Regions from separate parts of the Paenibacillus swuensis genome, predicted to be linked through region 2. Evidence: predicted binding sites of a transcription regulator. Region 2 holds the regulator's gene; the other holds the start of a gene.
The links. The regulator CtsR, encoded in region 2, represses protease genes until heat stress. The targets are predictions, from matches to a motif close to ATGGTCAATAAAGGTCAAACA.
Positions count from the first base shown of each region.

Region 1: a site for CtsR is predicted at 8,585-8,605, ahead of clpP (ATP-dependent Clp endopeptidase proteolytic subunit ClpP). Genes of this name have one in related genera too.

Region 1 covers NZ_CP011388.1:2,663,683-2,673,328, forward strand. Annotated here, with positions in the region: gene whiA (DNA-binding protein WhiA) at 1-168, shown strand, start outside; gene SY83_RS11795 (HPr family phosphocarrier protein) at 305-574, shown strand; gene SY83_RS11800 (SIMPL domain-containing protein) at 723-1,490, shown strand; gene SY83_RS11805 (copper amine oxidase N-terminal domain-containing protein) at 1,551-3,275, shown strand; gene SY83_RS11810 (stalk domain-containing protein) at 3,303-5,066, shown strand; gene SY83_RS11815 (MBOAT family O-acyltransferase) at 5,193-6,641, shown strand; gene SY83_RS11820 (hypothetical protein) at 6,667-7,755, shown strand; gene clpP (ATP-dependent Clp endopeptidase proteolytic subunit ClpP) at 7,862-8,443, opposite strand; tRNA gene SY83_RS11830 (tRNA-Arg) at 8,695-8,769, opposite strand; gene SY83_RS11835 (sugar-binding transcriptional regulator) at 8,991-9,646, shown strand, end outside.
Region 2 covers NZ_CP011388.1:2,567,008-2,576,653, forward strand. Annotated here, with positions in the region: rRNA gene SY83_RS11210 (23S ribosomal RNA) at 1-1,166, shown strand, start outside; rRNA gene rrf (5S ribosomal RNA) at 1,355-1,471, shown strand; gene SY83_RS11220 (CtsR family transcriptional regulator) at 2,242-2,703, shown strand; gene SY83_RS11225 (protein-arginine kinase activator protein McsA) at 2,746-3,264, shown strand; gene SY83_RS11230 (protein-arginine kinase McsB) at 3,353-4,414, shown strand; gene clpC (ATP-dependent protease ATP-binding subunit ClpC) at 4,448-6,892, shown strand; gene radA (DNA repair protein RadA) at 7,055-8,422, shown strand; gene disA (DNA integrity scanning diadenylate cyclase DisA) at 8,436-9,521, shown strand; gene pssA (CDP-diacylglycerol--serine O-phosphatidyltransferase) at 9,641-9,646, shown strand, end outside.

The sequences.
Region 1 (9,646 bases), 97 kb from region 2:
GAGAACTTGCCGGACAAGCTTCGGGAAGTGGCGGAGATTCGTATGATGAATCCGGATCTGAACTTAACGGAAGTCGGCGAGATGTTGAAAGGCAAAGTCAGCAAGTCGGGTGTCAACCACAGACTCCGCAAAATTGATGAACTTGCCGAAAAAATCAGAAACGGCTAGAATAGACTCTTAGACCTTACCAATCGTCTGTTAGACGTTTTCATTGGTAAATGTTATAATAAGTATAAAATGCTTTTTTCGTCTGAATACGATGCGATAGCAGTTGTAAATTAGGTATATAGGGGGTTAGGGCTGAATGACGAAGCACCCGGTAGTAGTAAAATTAAAGACAGGCTTACATGCGCGTCCCGCAGCACTGTTCGTCCAAGAGGCTAATAAGTTTTCCTCGGAGATTTTCGTGGAGAAGGATGAGAAGAAGGTCAATGCCAAGAGTATTATGGGTATTATGAGCTTGGCGATCTCCTCTGGAACTGAAGTTTATATCAGCGCGGAAGGCCCGGATGCCGAACAGGCTGTAAACGCTTTAGTCACACTGGTCAGCAAGGAAGAACTAGAGAACCAATAAGACATGCAAAGGGAAGCTTCATCGGAGGCTTTTCTTTTTTTTGGACACATTTCTGTAGTGTAAGTAGTAAATTAGGGCTATTTTGTGCAACCTTTCCAAGTTTCTGGCGTCTAAGTAGGGGACTAATAAACGGAAGGGGTAATAAGTCATGAACCAAAAGTCCAGCAAGTGGATTGTGCTAGGTGTGGTTGCAGGCGCGTTAACGATGTTCAGTTTCACAGGCGGAGGTGTTGCATCCTTGATCGGTAATGAACCCGTACATGCGGAAGCGTTGGCCCCGGCGGTAAAGAACACGATTACAGTTACAGGTAAAGGCGAACTAAAAGTGGAGCCGGATGTAGCTTATATTTCGTTCGGTGTGGCAACAAAGGGCAAGACAGCGAATGAAGCGCAGAAAGCGAATGCAGCAGCGTATAACAAGCTTACCAAAGTGCTTTTTGAGCAATATAAACTGGCGGCGGCCGATGTAAAGACAAGTTCTTTCCAAGTGCAACCGGAGTATAACTATTCCGAGAAGGAGCAGAAGCTCATCGGGTACACAGCCAATCATATGGTACAGGTCACTTTTCGCAAAATAGACGGTATCGGAGCGCTTCTGGACGCGGTTTCCGCTGTCGGAGCCAATCGGGTAGATCATATTCAGTTTGATACCGAGAAGAAAGACGAGTACGAATTACAGGCGTTGGAGAAAGCAATGGCTAATGCGGAAGGCAAAGCCGCGGTATTGGCGAAAGCCTCCAAGCGGGAGTTAAAAGGCGTGTCCAACATTATTCAGCAAGGCGCTCAAGCCGCGCCGGTTTATCTGCAAACCGAGATGTTACAAAAGAGCATGGTTGCGGACCAAGCCGGCGGAACTTCCATTCAAAGCGGACAAATAACAATAACTACAAATGTCAGTGTGCAGTTCGATTTCTAAAGCTTTATCCGGATAGCTTACCAAGCAGCACGCGTTAGACAGAGAGAAGGATAGGTATACATGTTGTTAAGACAAATATCGATACTGGCCGTAGTCGCTGCCTTGGGGATGTCGATCTTCGCCCCAGCCGCTTCGGCCGTATCTACTTCAAGCTCATTAATACTGCTTTATCTGAACAAAAAGCAAGCGATGGTGAACAACGATACGGTTACTCTGGATTCGCCCGCAACGGTCGTGAACGGCAGGACCTTTGTGCCGCTTCGTTTCCTGCAGCAGTCTTTCGGATTCCAGATGTCCCTAGTGAACGGGAAGATTACAATCAGCACGAGTACGGCTACGCTGCTCATCGATATGAAGAAAAAGGCGGCTTACGCCAACGGAACCTATGTGCCATACAGCCAGGCGGTTGCGGTTCGAAACGGTAGAACGCTGATTCAGTTGAAATGGGTTGCGGATTATATGGGCGCCCGTTATGTGTATCATCAAGATTTAGGGCGTATTGATATTTATTACGTGAAGACAGCGAACGGTGTTTACGAATCCGACGGTTCCAAGCCGGTTGCCAAATTCACTTTCGGTAAATCCGCTTATCGCATCGGGGAACCGGTGAAGTATGTGGATTTGAGCTATGATCCCGACGCGGAGGGCATCTACCATCGCAGTTGGGGAGGAAAGCAGGAAGCTTTCTTCAAACCCGGTGAATATACCGTGTCCTTGCGAGTAATTGACTCGAAAGGCCGCGTGAGTGATACATATGAACGGACATTAACGATACTGAACGAGCCTTTCTTAACGGAGCAGGAATACCCGATCTTTACACAAGCGGTAGGCACGGAGATTGAAGGCGGCCGCAAATACTTGTCGGGCTTGCCCCAAATTGTGAAGTCAACCTTCGACAACACGAATCGGCCGCTGATCGTCAGCGACAGTCCTGAGCTTATTCTGGAGCCGGGTATTCTTTATCAGGACACGGTCAACGGTAAAGCCAGGCTCTACGCTAACCACCAGAACGGGATGGACCGTAAAGTTCAATTCGCTATCGCGGTGACGAACAAGTCGTCTGCGCCGGTGAATGTAACAACGACCAATAAAGGGGAAGTCTACCCATCAAAATACGCAAATTTGGCGGGGCATCAGGCTTCCGTTGATTTTCTCATGTATGATCCGTTGAACAGGAAAATGACCGTTCCGACAGGGGGAACGATGGTTTACGTTCTGATGCCGGATTTCTTCCCGGCGTCGGGAGTAAACGCGTTCTATGACGTGGAGACGGATGGTCCGGCGCAATTCTCTTTTGTCGCCATAGACTCAGGAACGCCGCCGGAACTGTTCTCATCCTTGATGCAGCTGGGCAGGGGCATTCATAACAGGGGTACCTTTAACTATTCCGAAACAACGTGGGATGTGGCTAAAGGCGCGATCTATCAGCCTTCGCGCATTATTATCGGAGACGGCGTAACGGATCCGTTCGGACAAGGCATCGATGCGATGAATGGGATCCCGAGCGTGAACAAAGGGAACTATGGAGTTGTAAAGAAGCTTCGCATCGACAGCCCTCCGAAGATGGCTGTTATGGTCATGGCGCGCGGCGGAACCTTCAAGGGACCGTTCAAGATTAACGGCGAATTCGTGATGGTTCGCGACAGCGGGGTGTTGTCTTACCTGGACGGACCGCTGATCATTGCGAAGACGACAGGTTATGAGCGTACGCTGGACATCGAATTTACGCCGCCCGCGGGATCGGCTTTCCCGATTGACATGATTTTTTATCCGCTCAACGACTAACCAGATCCACTAAAGGAGAGAAGCGAATTGAAACCTTGGCAACGCCTGACGGCAATGACAGCCATCGCTTCCGTCCTGGTCAGCGGTTTACCGCTGTCCGCGGCGAATGCGGTGTCTTCGACATCAAAGTTGATTTATCTTTATTTTGACAGTAAGGAAGCTTATGTAAATGGTGAAAAGGTCATGCTGGATACGCCGGCAACCGCGATCAAAGGAACGACCTACGTGCCCATTAAATTTCTCGGGGATCAACTGGGCTTCAACGTGACTTATAATGCGGCCAAGAAGATGACCGAGATTGTGGCGGGAACGACCGTCATTCAACTCGATTTCAAAAGAAAAGTAGCCTACGAGAACGGCATGCCCGTTCCGATTGATACGGTAGCAGCCATTGTAAATGAACGTACGATGCTCCGAGTAAAACAGATGGCGAGATACCTCAAGATCAAGGAACCGGCATATAACGCGGAACTGAAGCGGTTGGAGCTGTCTTTCGTGCCGTCGACGGAAAGTCTTTATGATCCGAATAAGAAAAACTCCCGTCCGGTAGCGAAATTCACCTTCAGCAAAACCTCCTACGCCAAGGGTGAGCCCATCGAGTACGTAGATTTGAGTTATGACTCCGACGGGGACCCGATTTCGTATACGTCCTGGACAGGCAAGCAGGATGCATACTTCGAGGCAGGCACCTATCCGGTAACTCTGAAGGTAACCGACCGTACCGGCCTTGTCAGCAATGTGTACACAAGAAATGTAACGATCACCGATGAGTCTTATATGACGCGGGAGCAGTTCGCTCTGCAGATGCAGAAGCCGGGCAGTTACATCTCCGATGAGGAGTTTCCGGAGCTGTTCGCCAACCTGAGAACCGCCACTTATGCGGACAAAACGGTGGAGAACGATCTGTCCAGACCGCTGTTATTCAGTGACAGCCCGGAAACCTATAAGCAAAAAGGTATTCTCTATCAAGATCGAATCAACGGGGCGGCCCGTATTTATGCGCATCACATTAACGGTATGGCCGAGCCGACCAAGTTCGCCATCTATCTGACGAACAATAGCGATCAGGAAGTGAAAATCCTGACGACGAATAAGGGTGAAGCCTATCCTTCATCGAATCCGGCGTTAGTCGGTCACGTGGCGTCCATGGACTTCTTGCTCCATGACCCGACCAACGACAACATGTCGGTAGCGCCGGGTGAAACCGTCGTCTATCGCGAGTTGCCTTCGTTCTACCCGATGATGGGCATGAACTCGATCTACGATGTGGAAACCACCGGCGAACTGACGGTAACCTTCGCGGCGACGAGCCTTGACGCCGGCCCGGAAACGATCACGGACGGCACTTATCAACCGCTGGAGCGCAGCGTGCATATCCGCGGAACGTTCCCGTATGCGGATACCCATTGGTATGTGGACGGCAGCACCATGACCGAGCCTAAGCGAATCGCGATTGCCGACGGGACGACCGATCCGTTCGCGTCCGGAGTAGATGCTGTTACAGGCACCGAAACAACGAACAAGGGAAGCTTCGGTGTCGTGTATAATCTGCATATTGAGAACCCGAAGAAGATGGCCATTCTGTTTATCGCAAGAGCAGGAGGTTACAAAGGACCGGTTCGCATCAACGGCAAAATTGTACAAGTTCCGAAGTCAGGCATCCTGACACCGCTGGACAAATATATGCTGCTAGACCGTACATCCGGAACTGAAGCCACGTTGGACATTGAGATTACGCCGCCGGCGGGTTCAAATCTGCCTGTGGATCTCGTCTTCTATCCGTTAGACTAATCTTGTCGAAATGAAGACCAAGGAAGAAATACCCTTGGTCTTTTTCTTTGCATATGATTGATGTTCTAAACTATTAATAGTATATTTAGGTTTGTCTTAAATTCCTTAGGGAGGAGCTTGAACCCTTTGCTTTTCAATTCATATCCGTTCTTATTTATGTTTTTGCCCCTAACTTTAATCGTGTATTTCTTATTGAATCGCTTTAATTACTATAATGCATCCCGGTTGTGGCTCGCTGTCGCTTCCTTGTTCTTCTACAGCTATTGGGATGTCCATTACCTTCCGTTAATGATGGGTTCGATTGTGTTTAATTTCCTCATCGGAAGCAGCCTGACGAAGACATCCGAAAAGCCGAACGCGCCGCGTAAAGGCATTCTGATCTTCGGGATCATAGCCAACGTCTCGCTGTTAATCTACTACAAATATGCGGATTTCTTTATAACGAACATCAACAACGCCACAGGCTCGGAAATCGCGCTCCTGAAGTTGGTATTGCCGCTGGGTATCAGTTTCTTTACCTTTACGCAGATTGCCTACTTGGTCGATGCGTTCCGCAACCAGGTGAAAGAGTATAACTTTGTGAACTATGTGCTGTTTGTGACGTTCTTTCCTCATCTGATCGCGGGACCGATCTTGCATCACAAAGAAATGATGCCGCAATTCGCGGATAAGGAAAACAAACGGTTCAACTATACGAATGTGGCCGCGGGTGTGTTTATTTTTGTACTGGGTCTGTTCAAAAAGGTCGTCATCGCGGACAGCTTCGCGCCCATCGCAACCCAAGGGTTTAACGGAGCCGCATCCTTGGGCTTTATCGAGTCCTGGGTGACGTCTCTGTCGTATACGTTACAGCTTTATTTTGATTTTAGCGGATATTCGGATATGGCGATCGGTATTGCCTTGCTGTTCAACGTGGTATTGCCGATTAACTTTGACTCCCCTTACAAGGCGCTGAGCATCCAAGATTTCTGGCGCAGATGGCATATGACATTGAGCCGTTTTCTGCGGGATTATATCTACATTCCTCTCGGCGGTAACCGCAAAGGGGTATTCCGTACTTACTTCAATTTGGCCGCGACGTTCATTATCGGGGGGATATGGCACGGTGCCGGGTGGACATTCATCGTATGGGGCGTTATGCATGGCGTCGGGCAAGTGATTCACCGTCTGTGGGGTAAGCTCGGTTTGAAGATGCCGAAGTTTGTCGCATGGTTCATTACATTTAACTTCATTAACATTACGTGGGTGTTTTTCCGCGCGGAGAATATGACACAGGCATTCCATGTATTAAAAGGCATGTTCGGATTGCACGGGATGGATCTCCCGAGTTTCTTCGCCACCAGACTTAACCTGGGTTCCTTAAAGTCGTACGGAGTGGAATTCGTCGCAGTTTCACCGCTGAAGCTATTAGGGATTGCTGCGTTCTTGCTGGTGTGCTTCGCCCTGAAGAATACCAATGAGCTGCGTGCTGAGATGAAGCCGAGATGGGTGACCGCGATCATGCTGGCGGCCTTGTTCGTCTATTCCCTGTTGAACTTTAACCAGATCAGCGAATTCCTGTACTTCAACTTTTAAACTTTAGAATCCGAGGTAACCTGACATGAAATCCAGAACGTTCTTGCTAGGCTTCCTTGCGTTCTCTGTCTTGTTCGCAGGGTTGATCATGACATTTACATTCATCTTCGATCCGTTCCAATTCTATCGGAAAGCGACATGGTATGAACCGCTGTTTTCGATGGAGGAGCGATTCCAGAATCCGGGTCTGGCCCGAAACTATGACTATGACACGATAATTGTCGGCAGCTCCATGACGCAGAATTTCGTGCCGTCTTATGTGGATAAAGCGTTAGGCGGAAAGACGATGAAGCTTTCCATGGAAGGCTCCACCTCCAAAGAGCATAATCTGATCGCCAACGTGGCCATTCGCACCGGTAAAGTGGAGAAGGTCATCTGGGGATTGGATTATTTCTCTCTGCGGGGCGGGGCGGATAATGTGAGGGATGATCAAGGCGGCTTCCCGAGCTTTTTCTATGATGAGAATCCGTTTAATGACGCTAAATACTTATTCAACCTGACTACCGTAAAGGAAATGATTAAGATTGGGAAGGGCATGGTGTCCGGGGATCGGAAAGCGAAAAATCTCGATATGCTGAACAATTGGCACGCTTATGCCAAGTATGATGCGGATCAAGTGTTGAAGAACTACGAAGCGGCCAAGGCGATGGAGGTCGGTTTCGGTAAGAACGAGGATGATCTGGAAAGCGTCCGGAGCACGTTCGAGAAGAATATTCTGGAGCTGGTGCGCGCTCATCCGGAGATAGAGTTCTCGTTCTACTATCCGCCGTACTCCGTGCTTCGCCAAGAGGTGTGGTACAGCCTGAACAAGAAACGCTATGAAAATACCGATTATATGCGCAAATATATGGTGGAGAAGCTGACGGCGCTGCCGAATGCGAAGGTGTATGATTTCCAGGCAGTGAAGTCGATTACGTTCGACCTGAATGTGTACAAGGACATTTCCCACCATTCCCAAAAGGTGAACGAGTTCATCATCGATTCCATCGCGAACGATCAGCACCGCGCAACAGCGGAGAATATTGATGAGTTGAACACGGCCCTGACGGAGCAGGTTTCGAATCTGGACGCAACAGTGTTCGACAGCGAGGGAACGGAAGCTGTGAAGCAGTAAGTTTGACATATTTCCCGGGGAATCGACGCAGTATGTTGTTTCCTGTCAATTTCACCTGAGATGAAAAAAGCCCGACTCATCCGAAGATGAGTCGGGCTTTCAGCGTTTATACGCGCTCGATAACCTTGTCGATCAAACCGTAGTCAGCCGCTTCCGCAGCGGACATGAAGTAGTCGCGATCAGTATCTTTCTCGATGCGCTCCAGCGGTTGGCCGGTACGCTCAGCAAGAATGTGATTCAGCTTATCGCGCATCTTCAGAATGCGTCTGGCGCGAATCTCGATGTCGCTGGCTTGACCTTCAGCTCCGCCAAGCGGTTGGTGAATCATCACTTCGCTGTTCGGAAGCGCCAAGCGCTTGCCTTTAGCACCTGCGTTCAGCAGGAATGCGCCCATGGACGCCGCCATACCCACACAGATTGTGGAAACATCGGGCTTGATGAATTGCATCGTATCGTAGATGGCCATACCGGCAGTAATGGATCCGCCAGGGCTGTTAATGTATAAGCTAATGTCTTTCTCCGGATCTTCCGCTGCAAGGAACAGCAGTTGGGCGATGATCGAATTGGCTACAACGTCGTTTACGCCGGTGCCCAGGAAGATGATGCGATCTTTCAACAGACGGGAGTAGATATCATAAGCGCGTTCTCCCCGATTGCTTTGTTCGACGACCATAGGAATGAAACTCATGGACGATTCCTCCTGATAAATGAATTTGGTTATGCGATTAACTACCGAATGCAGACGAATCCACACCCCAGTATCGCAAGCTAATTAGTAAGTATATCCCAATCCCCTAATTATAACCCTATCATACCTAAATCGAATCCGAAGGTCAAGGAAAGTCAAACTAGGGTATAAAAAAAGCTTCCCTCGCAGAGAATGATGAAGTCTGCATAAGGAAGTTGTCGTTAGTTACTGTATGTGGTGTGAAAATATAATGGCGCGCCCGCGAGGAATCGAACCTCGATCTCAGCCTTCGGAGGGCTGCGTCATATCCATTGGACCACGGGCGCATCTGCACAGTAATGAAAATTATATAATACAGCCGATCAAAAAGCAAGCCATTATCTCTATGAAAATAATGGCTTAAATTACCGCCTATTTTTAGTTTGTCAACTTGCATTAAAGCACCGAATTGAGTATGATGAATGTGGGACTTAAATTGATGATGTGGGACGTAATGAGTCCAACCCGTAATTGTAACGATGCGGGAGGCAGGAGTGACGAAGCCGATTTGAGAACACTTTTAAATATTCAAAAACAGCTTCTGCCCGACATGATCGAAGTCTTTCGCAAGAGGTATCGCATTCTTCACTACGTCATGCTGACAGGATCTGTTGGCAGAAGGACGCTCGCCAGCGCCTTGGGGATGACGGAACGTGTCCTGAGAGCTGAAGTGGATTTCCTTAACGAACAGGGACTCGTGGAAATTGATAAAGTGGGAATTCGTATAACGGATTCGGGTGAACAGTTGGTCCAAGAGATGGATTCCTTAGTCACCGAATTGTTCGGGCTAACGGACCTCGAAGAGCGTATTCGCCAGGCTTTCAACATTAAGCAAGTGATCATCGTGCCCGGTGACGCCGACGTTTCGCCGCATGTGAAGCGGCAGTTGGGGCAAGCGGTAGGGCAAATGCTTCGCAAGCATGTAAAGCCCAACGATGTCATCGGCGTGACCGGCGGGTCCACCCTGGCGGAAGCGGCGAATCAACTGGGACAAACGTCCGGTTGGAAGGGAACCTGGTTTGTGCCCGCGCGCGGCGGACTGGGTGAGAGCATGGAGTTTCAAGCCAACACGATTGCTTCCATGATGGCGAAGAAGACTGGTGCAGGTTACCGACTCTTGCATGTACCCGATAATATCAGCGAAGAAGCTTATCAATCCCTGAT
Region 2 (9,646 bases):
TAGGGTGAATAGCCCGAGGGGGCCGCAGTGAAAAGGCCCAAGCGACTGTTTAGCAAAAACACAGGTCTGTGCGAAGCCGTAAGGCGAAGTATACGGGCTGACGCCTGCCCGGTGCTGGAAGGTTAAGGGGAGCGGTTAGGAGCAATCCGAAGCTGTGAACCGAAGCCCCAGTAAACGGCGGCCGTAACTATAACGGTCCTAAGGTAGCGAAATTCCTTGTCAGGTAAATTCTGACCCGCACGAATGGCGTAACGACTTGGGCGCTGTCTCAACGAGAGATCCGGTGAAATTTTAATACCTGTGAAGATGCAGGTTACCCGCGACAAGACGGAAAGACCCCATGGAGCTTTACTGCAGCTTGATATTGGACTTTGGTACGATCTGTACAGGATAGGTGGGAGCCTGAGAAGGCGGAGCGCAAGCTTCGCCGGAGGCGCCGTTGGGATACCACCCTGATCGTATCGGAGTTCTAACCTGCGCCCGTGAAACCGGGTGAGGGACAGTGTCAGGTGGGCAGTTTGACTGGGGCGGTCGCCTCCTAAAGAGTAACGGAGGCGCCCCAAGGTTCCCTCAGAATGGTTGGAAATCATTCGAAGAGTGCAAAGGCATAAGGGAGCTTGACTGCGAGACATACAGGTCGAGCAGGGACGAAAGTCGGGCTTAGTGATCCGGTGGTACCGCATGGAAGGGCCATCGCTCAACGGATAAAAGCTACCCTGGGGATAACAGGCTTATCTCCCCCAAGAGTCCACATCGACGGGGAGGTTTGGCACCTCGATGTCGGCTCATCGCATCCTGGGGCTGAAGTAGGTCCCAAGGGTTGGGCTGTTCGCCCATTAAAGCGGTACGCGAGCTGGGTTCAGAACGTCGTGAGACAGTTCGGTCCCTATCTGTCGTGGGCGCAGGAAATTTGAGAGGAGCTGTCCTTAGTACGAGAGGACCGGGATGGACGTACCGCTGGTGTACCAGTTGTCTCGCCAGAGGCATCGCTGGGTAGCTATGTACGGACGGGATAAGCGCTGAAAGCATCTAAGCGCGAAGCCCCCCTCAAGATGAGATTTCCCAATTAGTAAGACCCCTTGAAGACGACGAGGTTGATAGGTTCGGGGTGGAAGTGCAGCAATGCATGGAGCTGACGAATACTAATCGGTCGAGGGCTTATCCAAAATACCTGAATTAACAGGTTAACGCGTAGTTTACATTCATTCCTATTCAGTTTTCAGGGAATAAAGCTTCAGTAGCATGCGGCAAGTCTGCTATGCTCTTGAACTTTAGATCTGCAACACTTGGCGGTGTTGTAAACCTGATTTAAGCTCATGCTATGAATTCAGTTTTGCTAAAGCAAAACGCTCAGTTTGGTAACAATGGCGAAGGGGAACCACGCGTACCCATCTCGAACACGACCGTTAAGCCCTTCAGCGCCGATGGTACTTGGACCGCAGGGTCCTGGAAGAGTAGGACGTTGCCAAGCAACAGAAAGAACCTGATTTGTCTCTAAGACAAATCAGGTTTTTTTGTATCTGCACCATTAAGAATTCTCTGACGAATCGTAACAATGTGTAGGAGACCTTTTGCAGAAAGGAAAATCTCTAACGAATCGACACGAAGTTTAGCGGGATACTTGGAGCAAGCAAAGTCGAGTAATATGCATCCTGTAAAGCAATCTAGAGTTCTTTAGAACATCATTTCGGTGTAAATTGAAGCTTAAGCAACACCAGGATTAGTTAAAAGAATTCAACACATTAATATTCATACTAAATAATAATTTACGGCTTTAAAACAAACAGAACAAACCATCAACAACATTATCCCCAGACTTATACACATCGTACACAGCCTAAACCCCATATCTACTGCATAATTAGAATAGTTGATCACATATCCACAGGATACTTTATCCCCAACAAATGATGTATACGAGTTATGCACAATTGAATTCTCCCATATCAGTACAGGAAGTATCCCAGAAACTCATGTTCGGACTTACTCAATACGGATTAATTCACTGCTGCAATGACTGAGCGGAGGAGATGTCTATTTATTTGTTTAAATTCTTGTCAGAGGGGTATAAATCCGTGTAATCTTCCAACACTAACACATACAAGGTTGGTTTATTTTAAGGCTATTGGCAAATCGGTGAATATTGTATATAATGTTTACAAAGTCAAAGATAGTCAAAGTCAGTCAATGATTTTGTCCTTCTGACTTTCAGCCATTATTCTACAACTGGAGGATGAATCGATGCGTAATATCTCTGATATTATTGAACAATATCTGAAGAATATTTTGCTCGAAAGTCCCGAAGGAGCTATTGAGATTCAACGTAACGAGCTTGCGGAGAAGTTTCAGTGTGTACCCTCTCAGATTAACTACGTCATCAGCACTAGGTTTACATTGCAGAAAGGCTATGTCGTGGAGAGTAAGCGCGGGGGCGGGGGATATATCCGGTTGCAACGCATTGAATTGCCTGCTCAGGGAGCGCTGCAACTGCATATTCTGCAAAGCATCGGTACCCATATTGATCAATCCGCGGCGGAAGGACTTATTTATCAGCTGAGGGAAGGCTCTCATATCAGTCCTAAAGAGGCGGGGGTGCTGACCGCGGCTGTCTCCAGGGATGTGCTTACGATTAAGCTTCCTGTAAGGGATGAGATTCGTGCGAATCTGTTAAAAGCCATGCTGATATCCCTGCTATGTAAATGAGAGGTGCTCGCGCCAGCTCGAAAGCGACAGGAGGCTAGAAGAATGATTTGCCAGGAATGCGGGAAGAGACCGGCCACATTGCATTTTACGAAGATCATTTCCGGAGAGAAGACGGAATTTCACATTTGTGAGGTATGCGCACGGGAGAAGGGTGAAATGATTCCGGGAACACCGAACGGGTTCTCGATCCATAACCTCTTATCGGGGCTGTTAGACTTCGAACCCTCCGCTCAGAGCGCACTGGGCGCCAAACCGCAAGTTACACGCTGTGACAACTGCGGTTTAACCTATACACAATTCGGTAAGCTCGGCCGCTTTGGCTGCAGTGAATGCTACAAGCATTTCAATGCCCGATTGGATGGATTATTCCGAAGAGTTCATGGCAATACGGTGCATGTCGGCAAGATTCCGAAGCGCTCCGGAGGACGTATTCAAGACAAGCGCGAGATCGAGAATTTAAAGCGTGAGCTTCAAAACCGGATCGAGCAAGAAGAATTTGAGAGCGCCGCGAAAATCAGAGATGAAATACGCGAGCTGGAGAAGAAGCTCTCCGGCAATTAATTCGCCGGGCTTTCCACGATACGCAGAATGAATACAGCCACTTTCGAAGCCAACCCGCTAAGGAAGCGGGGCTTAGGAGGGATTTTCGATGGAACACCGAAGTTATACGGATAACGCTTTAAGCGAGTGGATGAAGGGTCATGGTCCGGATTCGGAAATAGTCATTTCCAGCCGGGTGCGTATTGCCCGTAACCTGCAGACGCAGCCCTTTCCGATGTTGGCCACGAATCAACAGTCGGAAGAAGTGTTGAATCAGATCACAAGCGCTTTACAGAATGAAGAGTTAAACACCATATCCAATTTCGACTTTATTCCTTTAACGGAGTTATCGGAGCTGGATAAGAGAGTGCTTGTGGAGAAACATTTGATTTCGCCGAACCTAGCGAATGAATCCCGGAACGGAGCCGTCATCTTAAGTGAGAACGAATCTGTGAGCATTATGGTGAATGAGGAGGATCATCTGCGCATTCAATGTCTTTGTCCCGGCTTTCAAATTAAAGAAGCATGGGATCTGGCCAGCCAGATCGATGATATATTCGAGTCGCAACTGGAATACGCTTTTGATGAGAATCGCGGTTACCTTACAAGCTGTCCGACGAATGTCGGCACGGGGATCCGGGCGTCCGTTATGATGCATTTGCCGGCGCTGGTGCTGACACAGCAGATTAACCGTATTTTGTCCGCGATTACGCAGGTAGGTTTGGCAGTTAGAGGACTTTACGGCGAAGGCAGCGAAGCATTAGGCAATCTGTTTCAAATTTCCAACCAAATTACTTTAGGGCAATCTGAAGATGAAATTATAGATAACTTGTACAGCGTAGCCCGCCAAATCATTGAACATGAGAAAGCGGCACGCGAGAAATTGCTTATAGAGTCGAAGCCCCGGATCATCGACCGCGTCATGCGTTCCTACGGCATTTTGTCCCATGCGGGTATTATGGATTCCAAGGAAGCGGCACAGCGTTTATCAGATGTTCGTCTCGGTATTGACCTCGGAATCATCCATCAAGTGTCTACGCATATCATGAATGAATTGATGGTTATGGCGCAGCCCGGTTTCCTGCAGAAGCAGTCCGGGGAGAAACTTTCCGCCGAAGACCGGGATATACGCAGAGCCGAATTGATTCGGGAGCGACTTTCTATCATATAATTGCATACCTATAATCCATGGAGGTGTATTTTAATGATGTTTGGCAGATTTACGGAACGTGCGCAAAAGGTGCTGGCGTTAGCTCAAGAAGAAGCTGTTCGCCTGGGACATAACAATATCGGAACAGAGCATATTCTGCTCGGCTTGATTCGTGAAGGGGAAGGCATTGCTGCTAAAGCTTTAATTGCGCTGGGATTAGGGCTGGAGAAAATTCAGGATGAAGTTGAATCCTTGATCGGCAGAGGCCAGGAGCAACCTAGCAATATCGCATATACGCCAAGAGCCAAGAAAGTAATCGAGCTTTCGATGGATGAGGCTCGCAAATTGGGTCATACGTATGTAGGCACAGAGCATATTCTGCTGGGTCTGATCCGCGAAGGAGAAGGCGTTGCGGCTCGGGTACTTAATAACCTGGGGGTTTCCCTGAACAAAGCCCGTCAGCAAGTATTGCAGTTGCTGGGCAGCAGTGAAGCGGTATCCTCTTCTCACGGCAACCCTGTGAATGTAAATACGCCGACGCTGGACGGTTTGGCTCGAGATCTTACCGTTTCCGCGAAGGAAGGCAACCTCGATCCGGTCATCGGACGCGCCAAAGAAATTGAACGCGTCATTCAAGTGCTCAGCCGCCGGACCAAGAATAATCCGGTGCTGATCGGCGAACCGGGTGTTGGTAAGACCGCGATCGCTGAAGGATTGGCACAGCGCATAATCAATAACGAAATTCCGGAAACCTTGCGTGACAAGCGCGTGATGACGCTGGATATGGGTTCCGTCGTAGCCGGTACTAAATACAGAGGCGAGTTTGAGGACCGTCTGAAGAAAATTATGGACGAAATTCGTCAAGCCGGAAACATCATACTCTTTATTGATGAGCTGCACACCTTGATCGGTGCCGGCGGCGCGGAAGGCGCAATCGATGCATCCAATATTCTGAAGCCGGCGTTGGCTCGGGGCGAATTGCAGTGCATCGGGGCGACCACGCTGGATGAATACCGCAAGTATATTGAGAAAGACGCCGCACTGGAGCGCCGCTTCCAACCGATTACGGTCGATCAGCCGTCTCCTGAAGAAGCGATACAAATTCTGTATGGCTTGAGAGACCGCTACGAAGCCCATCACCGTGTTAAAATTACGGATGAGGCCATTGAGCAAGCCGTGAAGCTGTCGGATCGTTACATCCCGGATCGTTTCCTGCCGGATAAAGCCATTGACTTAATCGATGAAGCAGGTTCCAAAGTAAGGCTGCATTCTTATACGATCCCGCCGAATTTGAAGCAAATGGAAAGCCGTCTGGAAGACATCCGTAAGGAGAAAGACGCGGCTGTTCAATCGCAGGAGTTTGAGAAAGCGGCATCGCTTCGCGATACGGAACAGAAGATGCGCGAAGAGCTGGATACGACGAAGAACGAATGGAAAGAGAAGCAAGGCCGCACGGATTCGGAAGTAACTCCTGAAGATATCGCGCAAGTGGTGGCCAGCTGGACAGGAATTCCGGTATCCAAGCTGAAGGAAGAAGAGACGGAGCGTCTGCTGAACATGGAAGCGATTCTTCATGACCGTGTCATCGGGCAGGAAGAAGCCGTGAAAGCCGTTTCCCGAGCGCTTCGCCGCGCGCGCGCAGGCTTGAAGGATCCGAAGCGTCCGATGGGCTCCTTCATATTCCTGGGTCCTACGGGAGTAGGGAAGACGGAGCTTGCCCGGGCATTGGCGGAAGCCATGTTCGGCGACGAGAATGCCGTCATCCGCATCGATATGTCCGAGTACATGGAGAAGCACTCCACTTCCCGTCTAGTAGGCGCGCCTCCGGGATACGTAGGTTATGATGAAGGCGGTCAATTGACCGAGAAAGTTCGTCGCAAGCCGTATTCCGTAGTGTTACTTGATGAAATCGAAAAAGCGCATCCGGAAGTGTTCAATATTCTTCTGCAGGTGCTCGAAGATGGACGTCTGACCGACTCCAAAGGACGCACCGTCGATTTCCGCAACACATTAATCATCATGACGTCCAATGTCGGCGCCGAAATGATTAAGCGTAATTCTACACTGGGCTTTACAGCTGCTGTGGATGCGGGTAAAGACTACTCGAACATGAAGGATAAAGTTATGGGCGAGCTGAAGAAAAGCTTCCGTCCCGAGTTCCTGAACCGAATCGACGAAATTATCGTGTTCCATTCCCTGGATGAAACGCATATTTCCAAGATCGTATCGCTGATGTCCGATGATCTTCGCAAACGTCTGAAAGAGCAGGAAGTGGACTTCACGTTAACTCCGGCTGCGCTGGCGTTCCTGGCGAAGGAGGGCTTCGATCCCGCATTCGGGGCGAGACCGCTCCGTCGAGCGATTCAGAAGCACATCGAGGACCGACTGTCCGAAGAGTTATTGATGGGCAAAATTTCCAAAGGCGATAACCTCATCATTGACGAAGAGAATGGAGCATTAACCGTTCATCCCAATGAGGCGGAAACCGTAAATAAATAAAGCACGCACAAGAAGCGCTTGGCTGCTCTTTCCAATGGGAGAGGGGGGTCGGGCGTTTTTTGTTCCTTTAAGGAGCGATTCTGATTCTTTTGGTGCAAAGGCTTTCCACGCTTCCTGCAAAATGGTAAACTTTAATTATGCTTTGGATATAAGGAGTACTTAATGGCAAAAGTAAAAACCAAGTTCCTCTGTTCGGAATGCGGCTACGAATCTCCCAAATGGTTGGGCAAATGTCCGGGGTGTCAAGCCTGGAATTCCATGGTGGAAGAAACGGAATCCGTAGTGAAGACACAAGGGATGAAATCATCGTTAATTTTTACGAAAGATAAACCAGTTTCGATCATAGATATTAAGAGCAGTCAGGAACCGCGCGTACTCACCAATATCGGAGAGCTGAACCGCGTTCTCGGCGGAGGCTTCGTGCCGGGCTCTCTGATTCTTGTCGGTGGCGATCCCGGGATCGGGAAATCCACCCTGCTTTTGCAGACATCGCATGCCCTCGCTGTGAAAGGACTGAAGGTACTTTACATATCGGGTGAGGAGTCTGTGAGCCAGACCCGCTTGAGAGCGGACCGCCTCAATGCATTGTCGTCTAACCTGTTCGTGCTCTGCGAGACGAATCTGGAGCAGATTGAAGAAGCGATCGAACAAGTAAAGCCCGACTTTCTGGTTATTGACTCGATTCAGACCGTATACCAACCCTCCGTTACCTCCGCGCCGGGCAGTGTAGCCCAGGTTCGGGAGTGTACAGGACATTTTATGCGTATTTCCAAGGGTAAAGGCATTGCAACCGTTCTGGTAGGTCATGTCACCAAGGAAGGCGCGATTGCCGGTCCTCGGATGCTGGAGCATATGGTGGACTGCGTGCTTTATTTTGAAGGGGAGCGGCATCATACGTACCGTTTGCTTCGCGCGGTTAAGAACCGTTTCGGGTCCACGAATGAGATCGGTATATTTGAGATGAAGGAAGCGGGATTAACCGAGGTGACGAATCCGTCGGAGCTGTTCTTGTCCGAGCGTCCGCTCGGTGTCGCCGGTTCCACGGTCGTTGCCAGTATGGAAGGGACCCGCCCTGTGCTCGTAGAGTTGCAGGCGCTGGTTAGTCCGACCAACTTTCCGACGCCCAGACGCATGTCCGCAGGTATTGATCATAATCGTCTGGCTTTAATCATAGCGGTATTGGAGAAACGCAACGGCATGTTCTTGCAGAATCAGGACGTGTATCTGAACGTGGCCGGCGGCGTGAAATTGGATGAACCTGCTGTGGATTTGGCGGCAGCCGTGTGTATTGCTTCTTCCTTAAAGGATCAACCGACCCGACCTTTCGACGTGGTGTTCGGTGAAATAGGCTTAACCGGTGAAGTCCGGGCGGTCTCCAGAATAGAGCATCGGGTAAAGGAAGCGGAAAAATTAGGATTCAAGCGAGTCATTGTACCGGAAAAGAGTTTAAAAGGTTGGAAACATCCCACCACTATTCAAATTATCGGAGTTAATACAGTAAAGGAAGCACTAGCGGCGGCGTTAGGTTAGGGGGCCAACAGGGATGAAAGAGAAGGAAGACACGCATAGAGATTTAGTTATGAGTCAATTGTTACAACTGGTAGCGCCCGGAACAGCATTCCGCGACGGTCTGGAGAATGTATTGCGGGCCAAGACCGGCGCGTTAATCGTAGTGGGTTATAGCCCTGAAGTTCAGGAAATCGTGGACGGCGGATTCTCTATCAACTGCGATTTTTCACCGAACTATCTATATGAGCTAGCGAAGATGGACGGCGCCATTATTCTCAGTGAAGATATTAAACGCATTCTGTACGCCAACACACAGTTAATTCCCGATTCCTCCATTTCCTCCATAGAAACGGGGATTCGTCATCGTACCGCGGAGCGGGTAGCGAAGCAAACCGGGAAACTGGTTGTATCCATTTCACAGAGACGGAATGTTATCACGCTGTATCAAGGCAATTTGAGATACTCCCTGAAGGATATCGGGGTGATCTTGACCAAGGCTAACCAAGCCATCCAAACCCTGGATAAATATAAAGCCGTACTTAATCAAGGGTTAACAAACTTAACCGCAGGTGAATTTGAAGAACTGGTTACCCTGCACGAAGTGGCTAATGTGGTACAGCGTGTTGAGATGGTGCTTCGAATTAAGGCCGAGATCAAGCGTTATATCAATGAATTAGGAAATGAAGGCCGTCTGATTACGATGCAAATGGAAGAACTGGTCGCCAACATTGAAGAAGATGCCGTGTTGCTTCTGAAAGATTATGCGCGTGACCGCAGTGATGAAAAAATTAAAGAGATTCAGGCGGGTCTGAAGAGGTTGACGGCGGATGAGTTACTTGAATCACACATGATTATCCGATTGTTAGGGTATGCCTATGCCAACAATATTCTTGAGGAGCCGATCGCGCCTAGGGGATATCGGATGTTAAGCAAAATTCCTCGTTTGCCGACCGTCATCATTAACAACCTTGTCGAGCGTTTTGGCATTTTGCCTCATATTCTCATGGCCACGATTGAAGAATTAGATGAAGTGGATGGAATCGGTGAAGTGCGCGCGCGAACCATTAAAGAAGGACTGAAGCGAATTCAGGAACAAGCTTTCATTGACAGGCATATCTGATATACCCTACAATCAAGGAATGACCAATTATTGCTACAACCGTGTCATATTTCCTCTATGCTCACTCCCTGTCATGACAGGCATCTGATTAGGGCATAGTAAAATCGAGGTGAAACCTTATGATA